DNA from 3 places in the Sinorhizobium chiapasense genome. Region 1 is predicted to be linked to each of the others. Evidence: predicted binding sites of a transcription regulator. Region 1 holds the regulator's gene; each other region holds the start of a gene.

What was found. The regulator LexA, encoded in region 1, represses DNA repair genes until DNA is damaged. The targets are predictions, from matches to a motif close to TGTTCNNNNTGTGTTCNG.
Region 2: RB548_RS20445 (YifB family Mg chelatase-like AAA ATPase) is a predicted target of LexA. The motif match lies at 1,654-1,671, and genes of this name have one in related genera.
Region 3: recA (recombinase RecA) is a predicted target of LexA. The motif match lies at 1,577-1,594, and genes of this name have one in related genera.

Annotation. Positions count from the first base shown of each region.
Region 1 is NZ_CP133148.1:1,540,424-1,543,699, reverse strand. Features, by position in the region: gene RB548_RS07480 (NAD(P)-dependent oxidoreductase) at 1-122, opposite strand, end outside; gene RB548_RS07475 (LysR family transcriptional regulator) at 470-1,411, shown strand; gene lexA (transcriptional repressor LexA) at 1,592-2,311, shown strand; tRNA gene RB548_RS07465 (tRNA-Cys) at 2,606-2,679, opposite strand; gene RB548_RS07460 (hypothetical protein) at 2,839-3,132, opposite strand; tRNA gene RB548_RS07455 (tRNA-Asn) at 3,272-3,276, shown strand, end outside.
Region 2 is NZ_CP133148.1:4,302,659-4,305,934, reverse strand. Features, by position in the region: gene RB548_RS20445 (YifB family Mg chelatase-like AAA ATPase) at 32-1,564, opposite strand; gene RB548_RS20440 (endonuclease/exonuclease/phosphatase family protein) at 1,750-2,742, opposite strand; gene RB548_RS20435 (sn-glycerol-3-phosphate import ATP-binding protein UgpC) at 2,739-3,276, opposite strand, start outside.
Region 3 is NZ_CP133148.1:1,704,144-1,707,419, reverse strand. Features, by position in the region: gene RB548_RS08205 (pseudouridine-5'-phosphate glycosidase) at 1-302, opposite strand, end outside; gene RB548_RS08200 (carbohydrate kinase family protein) at 437-1,384, opposite strand; gene recA (recombinase RecA) at 1,654-2,745, shown strand; gene alaS (alanine--tRNA ligase) at 2,970-3,276, shown strand, end outside.

The sequences.
Region 1 (3,276 bases):
GCCTTGGCGAGACATTCCGCGTCGAGGTCGTAGGCCGCTACTGCGAATCCCGCCTTCAGCGCGTGTGATGCCATGGCCAATCCCATTGCGCCGACGCCCACGAATCCAACTCTTACTGACATGCAATCCTCCCCGTGCCTTGAAAAAAGCCAGCCGAAACCGTTGGGACGCGCGGCGCGCTCCCTGAAGGCCGACCATGATCAGGCGATGATTGAATCCGGACTGTCCGGAAATGCTCCTCCTCGACCGTCGCTTCGGTTGTGCGACGCCGTCTCCTCACGGCTTCGTACAACCCCGTCCTGAAGGACTTCTCGCTTCGGCCTTCCCGTGCGCAAATCGTTGGTAGCCGCCGGGAATGATCGAAGTCTGCGGGCCGGAAGTTCTAAAATCAAGAAGAATGATTTGATATCGTTCAAACCAAAAGTTAGAACTGATTATCGTCAAATCCAGTTTCTCGGGGAGGTGAAATATGGATCTGCGTTCGGTCAATCGATTCCTTGCAGTCGCTGAACTGGGGAGCCTGAACAAGGCTGCGCAACGCCTCAATCTTTCCCAGCCGGCGCTTTCGAAAAGCATCCAGATGCTCGAATATGCTTTTGGAGTGCCGCTGCTCGATCGCGGGCCGCGCGGCATCACGCTTACGTCTTTCGGCGAGGCGGTCTTCGATCATGCCCGGCGCATTGCGGCGGAGATGCGCAAGATGGAGAGCGATATCAAAGCGATCCGCACACTTGGATCAGGCGAGATCAACGTCGGCGCTCCGCTTGGCCCGGACAGCCGCACGCTGGCATTCGCGATCCTCAGACTTGTGACCGACGAGCGGCGCCTCACCATCAACATTGCCAATGGCACCCGCAGCGACCTGATCCGCCCATTGCTGCTGGGGGATCTCGATTTCCTGATCGCGACCCTCTTCGAGCCGGAGGACCTTCCACCCGATGTCGAACAGAGCGAACTCTATCTCGATTCCATGATCCTCGTCGTCCGCGCCGGTCACCCGATGCTTGACGGTCATCAGATCGAACTCAACGAACTGGCGCAGTATCCTTGGGTGGTATTGACCGGCAACCGCGATCTCGAAGGCGCGCTGCGCAAGCTTGTAGGCATGGAATTCAAGAGATCGGTTTTGCGCAGCGGCTCCCCGATGTTCGTCAAGAACATTCTCCAGAAGAGCGAGTTCATCGGCCTTGTGCGCCAGGACGCCGTACGCATCGAGCTCGAGACAGGTTCATTGGTCGAGATCGACATATCCGCTCAGCTCGACATCCACGAGTTCGTGCCGCCGCAGAAGGTGGGACTGATCTTCCGATCGGACGTCTCGATTCCGGTGGCGAGCCAGGCCCTGATCCAGGAGATCACAGCCGCAACACGCGCAAACTCCGGAGCTCTCACCAAGCTGACGGAGATGTGAAACCGGCGTAGCCCGCCCTTTACGTGGTTCACGGCGAGGCGTCGGCGGAGCAACCGCCCGCTTTGCCGGAGGATTTCGCAACGGCCAGGGAAATTCACGGAATTTTAGGTACTTGCGGAACACATATGGAACAGATAGTGTCTGTTCTTGATTTGTTTCGCGACTCTGGAGTGACGCGCCATGCTAACCCGCAAGCAACAGGAATTGCTTCTGTTCATTCACGAGCGAATGAAGGAATCCGGGGTGCCGCCGTCCTTCGACGAGATGAAAGACGCATTGGACCTCGCCTCCAAGTCGGGCATCCACCGGTTGATCACCGCGCTTGAAGAGCGTGGCTTCATTCGCCGTCTTCCCAACCGGGCGCGCGCGCTCGAAGTCATCAAGCTGCCCGAGGCCTACACCACGAGCCCGCAGCCACGGCGTGGCTTCTCGCCAAGCGTGATCGAAGGCAGCCTGGGCAAGCCACCTGCCGCGCCTGCCGCCACGACGAAATCGGCGCCACCGAGCGATACTGCATCGGTTTCCGTGCCGGTCATGGGGCGGATCGCGGCCGGCGTCCCGATTTCCGCGATCCAGAACAACACTCATGACATTTCCATCCCGGCCGAGATGATCGGCAACGGCGAACACTACGCGCTCGAGATCAAGGGCGACTCGATGATCGAGGCGGGTATCTTCGACGGCGATACCGTGATCATTCGGAACACGAACACGGCCAATCCCGGCGACATCATCGTTGCGCTTGTCGACGATGAGGAGGTAACGCTCAAGCGGTTCCGCAGAAAGGGCGCATCCATCGCGCTCGAAGCGGCCAACCCGGCCTATGAAACGCGGATATTCGGACCGGACCGCGTCAAGATCCAAGGCAAGCTCGTCGGCCTTATTCGCCGCTATCACTAGTTGAGACGGGCTGGTGAGTCGGGCTCAGCAATGCGACTTGCGGCAGTGATTCAAATTGCTACAGCGCCCTTTCCGCACCTGAGCAGACGCGCGGCGCTGGAGAAAATCACACTGCAACTCGGGTGGCCAAAACCAAAGGCCCTGCTCTACCGCCTTGCAGAGGGCCAATCCGTTAATGATGGCACTGATCGCCGCGAATCGCGTTTGCGCGGGCCAAACGGTTTTGCCGTAAGCCAAACACTCACACAGCGTCCGGCTACACATTCATCGTTGATTTTCTTGAAGTAAAAGCTTTGGAGGCCTCGCCCGGAATTGAACCGGGGTACAAGGATTTGCAGTCCTCTGCGTCACCACTCCGCCACGAGGCCTCTCACGCTCGATCGATCAAGCGATGGCCGGCGTTTAGAACGAATCTATGAGGAGTGCAAGGGGAGTGGTTCGAAAAAGGTGGGACGGCGCCAGGTCATCCACGTTCCCCCCAGCGCTCCGCTAATGCGCGCTTGGCACCCCGCGGCCGCATGTGCCTTTCAGGATTTGTCGGAAGAATTTTGCTGGCCGCGCCAGCGCGCCCACCAGACCGCCAGCTTGCGGCGACGACGGCGGATGGCCGGTATGTCGTGAGAAAGCACGAGCAGCCCCAGAGGAATCATCCAGAAGCCTAACACCGGCAGGAAGCCCAATACGCCGCCCACCACAAGGAGCGTCCCAACAAGAATTCGCAGCACCGGTGAGTCGGGCAAGTTCATACGCCATTTGCCGAGGACGAGCTCGTGGGTCTGCGGGTCGATGCCGAAATGTCGTTCTTTCCTGCCGTTCGTCATTATTCCTCTTTCATGCTCCTCCCCAGAATTGGGGCCTTCTCCACAGCCGCGCAACGGACGTTGTCATTTTTTTTGAAAAACCGCTTGGCAAATCGAAAAAGCATTTGTATTAGCAGCCTCACTTCTGCGGCGCAGATGATCCCT
Region 2 (3,276 bases), 1.6 Mb from region 1:
GCGCGCTCCGTTTTTTCTGCACCAGATGACGCTACGCCGCCGCCGGCAATCGCTCTCCGGCGATGCGATAGGAAATGGCTTCGGCAAGATGGATGCGGCCAACGGTCGGCGCTTCGTCGAGATCGGCAAGCGTGCGGGCCACCTTCAGCACCCGATGATAACCGCGCGCCGAGAACTTCATCTTCTCTGCCGCATCCCTCAAGAGCTGCAAACCCGTGGCATCCGGTTCCGCGATCTTCTCAATCATCGCAGTCGAACAGCGGGCATTGTTCGTCAGCTCAGGATTGCCGAGCGCGGCGAAGCGGTCCGCCTGCAGCGCGCGGGCGCGGGCGACACGCTTGGCAACCACTGCACTCGGTTCGGCTGAAACGGGGCGGAGGAGGTCGGCGGCACTAACGGCCGGGACGTCGATGCGGATGTCGATGCGGTCCATCAGGGGACCGGAAATCCGCGCCTGATAGTCGGCCATGCAGCGCGGGCCGCGGGCGCATGTGCGCCCCGGTTCGCCCGCCATGCCACACCGGCACGGATTCATCGCCGCGACGAGCTGGATCGCCGCCGGATAGCTGACACGGTGGTTCGCGCGCGCGATGATGCATTCGGCGGTTTCGAGCGGCTGGCGCAGCGCGTCGAGAACCTGCGGCGAAAACTCCGGAAACTCATCGAGAAAGAGCACGCCGTGGTGGGCAAGCGACGCCTCACCAGGCTTCGCCCTCAGCCCGCCGCCGATCAGCGCGGCCATGGTGGCCGAATGGTGCGGCGCGCGAAACGGCCGCCGGTCGGAAAGTTTGCCGCCCGGCAACTGACCGGCGATCGAATGGACCATCGAAACTTCGAGCAATTCCGCCGGGGAGAGTGGCGGGAGGATCGACGGCAGTCGCGCGGCTAGCATCGACTTGCCGGATCCTGGCGGACCCACCATAAGCAGATTGTGGTTGCCAGCGGCCGCCACCTCGAGCGCCCGCTTGGCGCTTTCCTGGCCCTTGATGTCGGCGAGATCGGGCAGGTTGGCGGCAGCGGCCCGGATGGCGGGCTCGGGACGCGAAATCACCTGCGTGCCGCGAAAGTGATTGGCGATGGCGATCAGGCTGCGCGGCGCGAGGATGTCGATCTCCGACCCGGCCCAGGCCGCTTCCGGGCCGCTTTCTGCCGGGCAGATCAGGCCCTTGCCAAGCGCGTTGGCGCCGATTGCGGCAGGCAGCGCGCCGGCGACGGCGGCAATGGTGCCGTCCAGATTGAGTTCGCCGATGACGACGTAGCCGGTGAGCGCATCCGCCGGAACGGCACCGAGCGCCGCCATCAGCCCGAGGGCGATGGCGAGGTCGAAATGGCTGCCTTCCTTCGGCAGGTCGGCCGGCGCCAGATTGACCGTGACCCGTTTTGCCGGCAGCGCCAGCCCGGACGCATGCAGCGCCGCCTGGACACGCTCTCGGCTTTCGGCGACCGCCTTGTCCGGCAGGCCGACGATCTGCATGCCGACCTTGCCGGGTGCGACCATCACCTGCACATCGACCGGCACGCCTTCGATCCCCTGGAATGCAATCGTGCTGACACGCGCGACCATGATGCCCCCTCGTCACGGCGACCGCATTTGCGCCGCCACAACCGCCGCCGGTTGCAGCATCAAATCTTGCACGGACTGCGCTCAAAAACAAGAACAATAATAGAACAAACGCGTGACAAGGCTTTTAGAGGAGCGCAGCGGGATGCGCTTCTCCTTGACTGCGTCATCGTCACGCGTTCTGGACGCTATTCGAAGCCCTCGACGACACAGGTGATGAGGTCGTGGTCGGACAGCGGCCGGCCCGAAGGATCGAGGGAAGGAATGATGTGGCTTTCGCCGATCCTTAGACCGCGCGAGAGAAACCAGTCGTATTTCATTGCCCGCTTCGGCCGGCGCGTGATGAGGCTCGGGCGCGTGGTCATGCGATCAATCGGACCACCGTGGCGCGTAAAGCCCCGCGCGGCGCTTATCGCAAACAGCCCTTCGGCCTCGAAATCGCCGCCGGCGTGATTGCCGGTATTGAGATCGCCGCCGATGAGGGTTGGGAGACCCGGAAAGGCCGCATCCAGCGCATCGATCAGTTCCTTGGCCTGCCGCTCGCGGTAGGCGGGCTTAGCCGCGCTTTCGAGATGAGTGGAAACGGCCACGAAAGGGCCGACTGTGGTCTCGATCACGGCGCCGATAGCAAGGCGCTCGCCGACGCGCGGCTGGTCGCCGCCGTCCATGAACCACGGCCTCTCGCCCCAGAGCCGCAACATGAAGGGGCGGGCAAGCGGAACGGCCGCTAGCAGCGCGTTGCCGTGGAAGCCCTTCTCGTTGAAGTCGTCCTTGCAGAATTCGCGCTCGCTCTCGGAGCCCAGTCCGAGTTCGATGAATTCGACGCCATAGGCATATTGCATGCCGAGGGTGGCCGCGATCTCTGCCGTCGGATGCCGCTGGCCGGTGCGCGCCATGCCGTTGTCCATCTCCGAAAGCAGAACAAGCGAGGCGCCGGTGGCGCCGAGGTGAGCGGCGCTCTCCTTGGCGAACAGGCAGCGTTCAAGATTCCATGCCGCGACGGCGACCGGAAAGGCAAGCGCCCGTTGGACGGGCGGCGCACCGCCGATCTCAACCGTGTTCATCGCCTCGAGCCTTCCCATGATGGCGTCGTGGGCGGCAACGGTACGCTCGGTCCGGGCAAAACCCGGACGCGCCTCCTGCGGAGGTGCTGCAAGCCTTGCTGCGGTCGTTTCAATCACAATGCCGGCTCCAGGCTTACGGTTCGCGCGGTGGCCGATGCGGTGCCCGCTGCCGATTTCGGTCCGCCGATCCTCCTGCCGTCGTCCGGCGCGAAGAAATGCAAGCGCTCGGGCGCGATGGTAATGGCGAGACCGTCCGAGAGCGGCGTCTCCGGCGCAAGCGCGACAGTGACAACATGATCGTCGATTGCGCCGTGAACGAGGCGTTGCGCTCCCAGTTCCTCGACGTATTCGACTCGGAAGGGAAGAGCCTGCTCGCCAACGCTTGCGAGACGCAGATCCTCCGCACGCAAGCCGACGGTTACCGGTCCGCTCGCGGGCGCCCAGTCGCCGAGGTCGATCGACTGCGCGCCGATATTGAGCCGGCCGCCGTCGAGGGTACCTTTGACGAGATTCATCGCCGGCGAGCCGATGAAGCTCGCGACGAAGGTCGAGGCCGGTGTGTGATAGACGTCGAGCGGGCGGCCGATCTGTTCGATCCAGCCACCGTTCAAGACGACGAGGCGATCGGCGAGCGTCATCGCCTCGAGTTGG
Region 3 (3,276 bases), 160 kb from region 1:
GCGAAGGCAAGATCGGCACGCGACAGCTTCATCGCGCCTTCCGTTTTCGAAAGTGCTTCCAGCTTCGCGTCGTCGAGGCCAATGTGAAGGACACCGTGAATGACCGCAATCGTTGCGGGCACGGCGCCCTGTTCACGGATGATCGCCTCGACGCTTCGGGCCATGTTGAGGTTGCCGGGGTATGGCATGCCATGGGTGATGATCGTCGATTCCAGCGCGACGATCGGCGCACCGCGTGCCTTGGCGGCCGAGACTTCATCGGAGTATTCGATCGGCAGGGACGGGGAGGAGGATCTGGTCATGAATCTATCCTTAAATCGCGATCATGTCTGGCTTAAATCAACCAAAGGTCATCGAGATCGTTTCTAAAAATGTTCGAGGCGAGATGTGGGGTGGAAAGCTGCGCACACTTTCGTCCCGCGTTCAACGTCAGCTCTCATGACAGCATTTGCGGCGCCGGCACAAGGGCAATCGCCTGTTCGAGATTGCCTGCGGACATTTCTTCCGAAACGGCAAAAGGCGAGCGAAGCGCTATCCCCGCCGCGGCAACGCCATGGCGCAGGCATCCGGCAAGATCGAGACCCGAAAGCCGCGCCATGAGGAACCCCGAGGCCAATGCGTCGCCGGCGCCGGTGACATCCGCAAGCGCCGGGAGAGCCGGCGGGACAATGAGGCTTGCCCCGCTGCGATCGAAGGCGACCGCAGCGGCGCCGCCGCGTGTTACGACGCCACCCGTAAGACCGGCCTCCCGCAACAGCGATGGCCAGTTTGCGGCCTTGCTGGCGTCAATCCCGGTCAGGGCACGCGCTTCCGCCTCGTTCATGAACAGGAAACTGAGGCCGCCGAGGCATTTCCTGAAACGCACCACCTTTGCCGGCGACACGGCAATACCGGCAACAATTCGATCGTCTCTGGACGCCACGCTGACCAGAGCGGCGAGCGTCTCCTCGGGCAGGTTCGCATCCATCAGCACCAGATCGCTCGCCGCCAACACTTCGCGTATCGCGCGCTGCTGCAGCCGGCGCGGCGAAAACAACTGGTAGAGCTCCATGTCGGCAAGTGCGACGACAAGGTTGCCGTCGCATTCGAGAATGGCGGTGTAGCTCGGCGTTTTCCGGTCGAGAAAGGTAAAGGGGCAATCGATCACTCCCGCTGCGACCGCGGCTGCCGCCACCATCTCGCCTGCGGCGTCGCCGCCACGCGGGCTGATCATTCGCACGCTGTGACCCAGGCGCGCGAGGTTTCTCGCCGCGTTGAAGCCGCCGCCTCCCGCTTCCTCGAACCACGAACCGGGATTGCTTGCGCCAGGAGCGGTCACGCCGCTGATGCGGCCGCGACGGTCGATGTGGGCGCCGCCGAACACGGCGATTTCCCGTTTCTTCATAAAAGCTCCTCTTTGGACTGCTTCAATCCAAAATCACAGAGGCGGCACGGTCGCGAATCGCGCTGGTGTCGCCAAGCCTGGCCGAGCTTCGGCATGGGCTTCGCGGAAACGTGGTACAATGCCCGTGAACAAGAATCGAACGCAACGAGAATAACCGTTATCATTCAATTGGTTGCCACTCTATTGCCAAAGCAGAACAAAACATGTACAAAAACTCCTGCGGCGGCTTCATTGCCTCGGTAGCTTCAATAACCTAAAGGTGGGACCAAATGGCACAAAACTCTTTGCGGCTCGTAGAGGACAAATCGGTGGATAAAAGCAAGGCACTTGAAGCGGCTCTCTCCCAGATCGAACGGTCGTTCGGCAAGGGATCGATCATGAAGCTCGGCTCGAAGGACAGCGTAATCGAGATCGAAACTGTTTCGACCGGCTCGCTCGGCCTCGATATCGCACTCGGCATTGGCGGCCTGCCGAAAGGGCGCATCATTGAAATCTACGGCCCGGAAAGCTCGGGCAAGACAACGCTGGCGCTGCAGACCATCGCCGAGGCGCAGAAGAAAGGTGGCATTTGCGGCTTCGTCGACGCCGAACATGCGCTCGATCCGGTCTATGCGCGCAAGCTCGGCGTCGATCTCGAAAACCTCTTGATCTCGCAGCCGGACACCGGCGAACAGGCGCTGGAAATCACCGACACGCTGGTCCGTTCAGGCGCGATCGACGTCCTCGTCGTCGATTCGGTTGCAGCTCTCGTGCCGCGCGCTGAAATCGAAGGCGAAATGGGCGACAGTCTGCCGGGCATGCAGGCCCGCCTGATGAGCCAGGCACTGCGCAAACTCACCGCGTCGATCTCCAAGTCCAACTGCATGGTGATCTTCATCAACCAGATCCGCATGAAGATCGGCGTCATGTTCGGTTCGCCGGAAACGACGACGGGCGGCAACGCGCTGAAGTTCTATGCGTCGGTGCGCCTCGATATTCGTCGCATCGGCTCGGTCAAGGAGCGCGAAGAGGTCGTCGGCAACCAGACCCGCGTCAAGGTCGTCAAGAACAAGATGGCGCCGCCCTTCAAGCAGGTGGAATTCGACATCATGTATGGCGAGGGCGTTTCCAAGACCGGTGAACTCATCGATCTCGGCGTCAAGGCCGGCATCGTCGAAAAATCCGGCGCCTGGTTTTCCTACAATAGCCAGCGCCTCGGCCAGGGCCGGGAGAATGCGAAACTTTTCCTACGCGACAATCCCGATCTTCTGCGTGAAATCGAGATGGCTCTGCGGCAGAATGCCGGCCTGATCGCTGATAAGTTCCTGGAGAACGGCGGACCGGAGAGCGATGACGACGGCGATGCAGCCGCCGAAATGTAAGATCTGAGGCGGGCAAGTTTTGGATAAAGCCGGTCGTTTTTCCAGACGGCCGGTTTTTTGCTGCCGTCTGGACAGCGTGAGACACGGAAGATAAAAGCCTGTGGTTCCGGCGACCGACGTTGCTGGGGGGCGTGTCTATTGCCGATAGACGCGGGATTGAAGAGAGCGGTGCGCGGCCCGGCAAAGTGCGGTCGCGACCGGGAATGGCACAGATAGGACGCAAGATGAGCGGCGTGAATGAAATTCGGTCGATGTTTCTCGACTATTTCCGCAAGAACGGTCACGAGATCGTGCCGTCGAGCCCCCTGGTGCCGCGCAACGACCCGACATTGATGTTCACCAATGCCGGCATGGTGCAGTTCAAGAACGTCTTCACCGGCCTCGAGCAGCGCCCCTATTCGACGGCCGCGACCGCGCAGAAATGCGTGCGCGCCGGCGGCAAGCACAACGACCTCGACAATGTCGGCTACACGGCCCGGCACCACACCTTCTTCGAAATGCTCGGCAACTTCTCCTTCGGCGACTATTTCA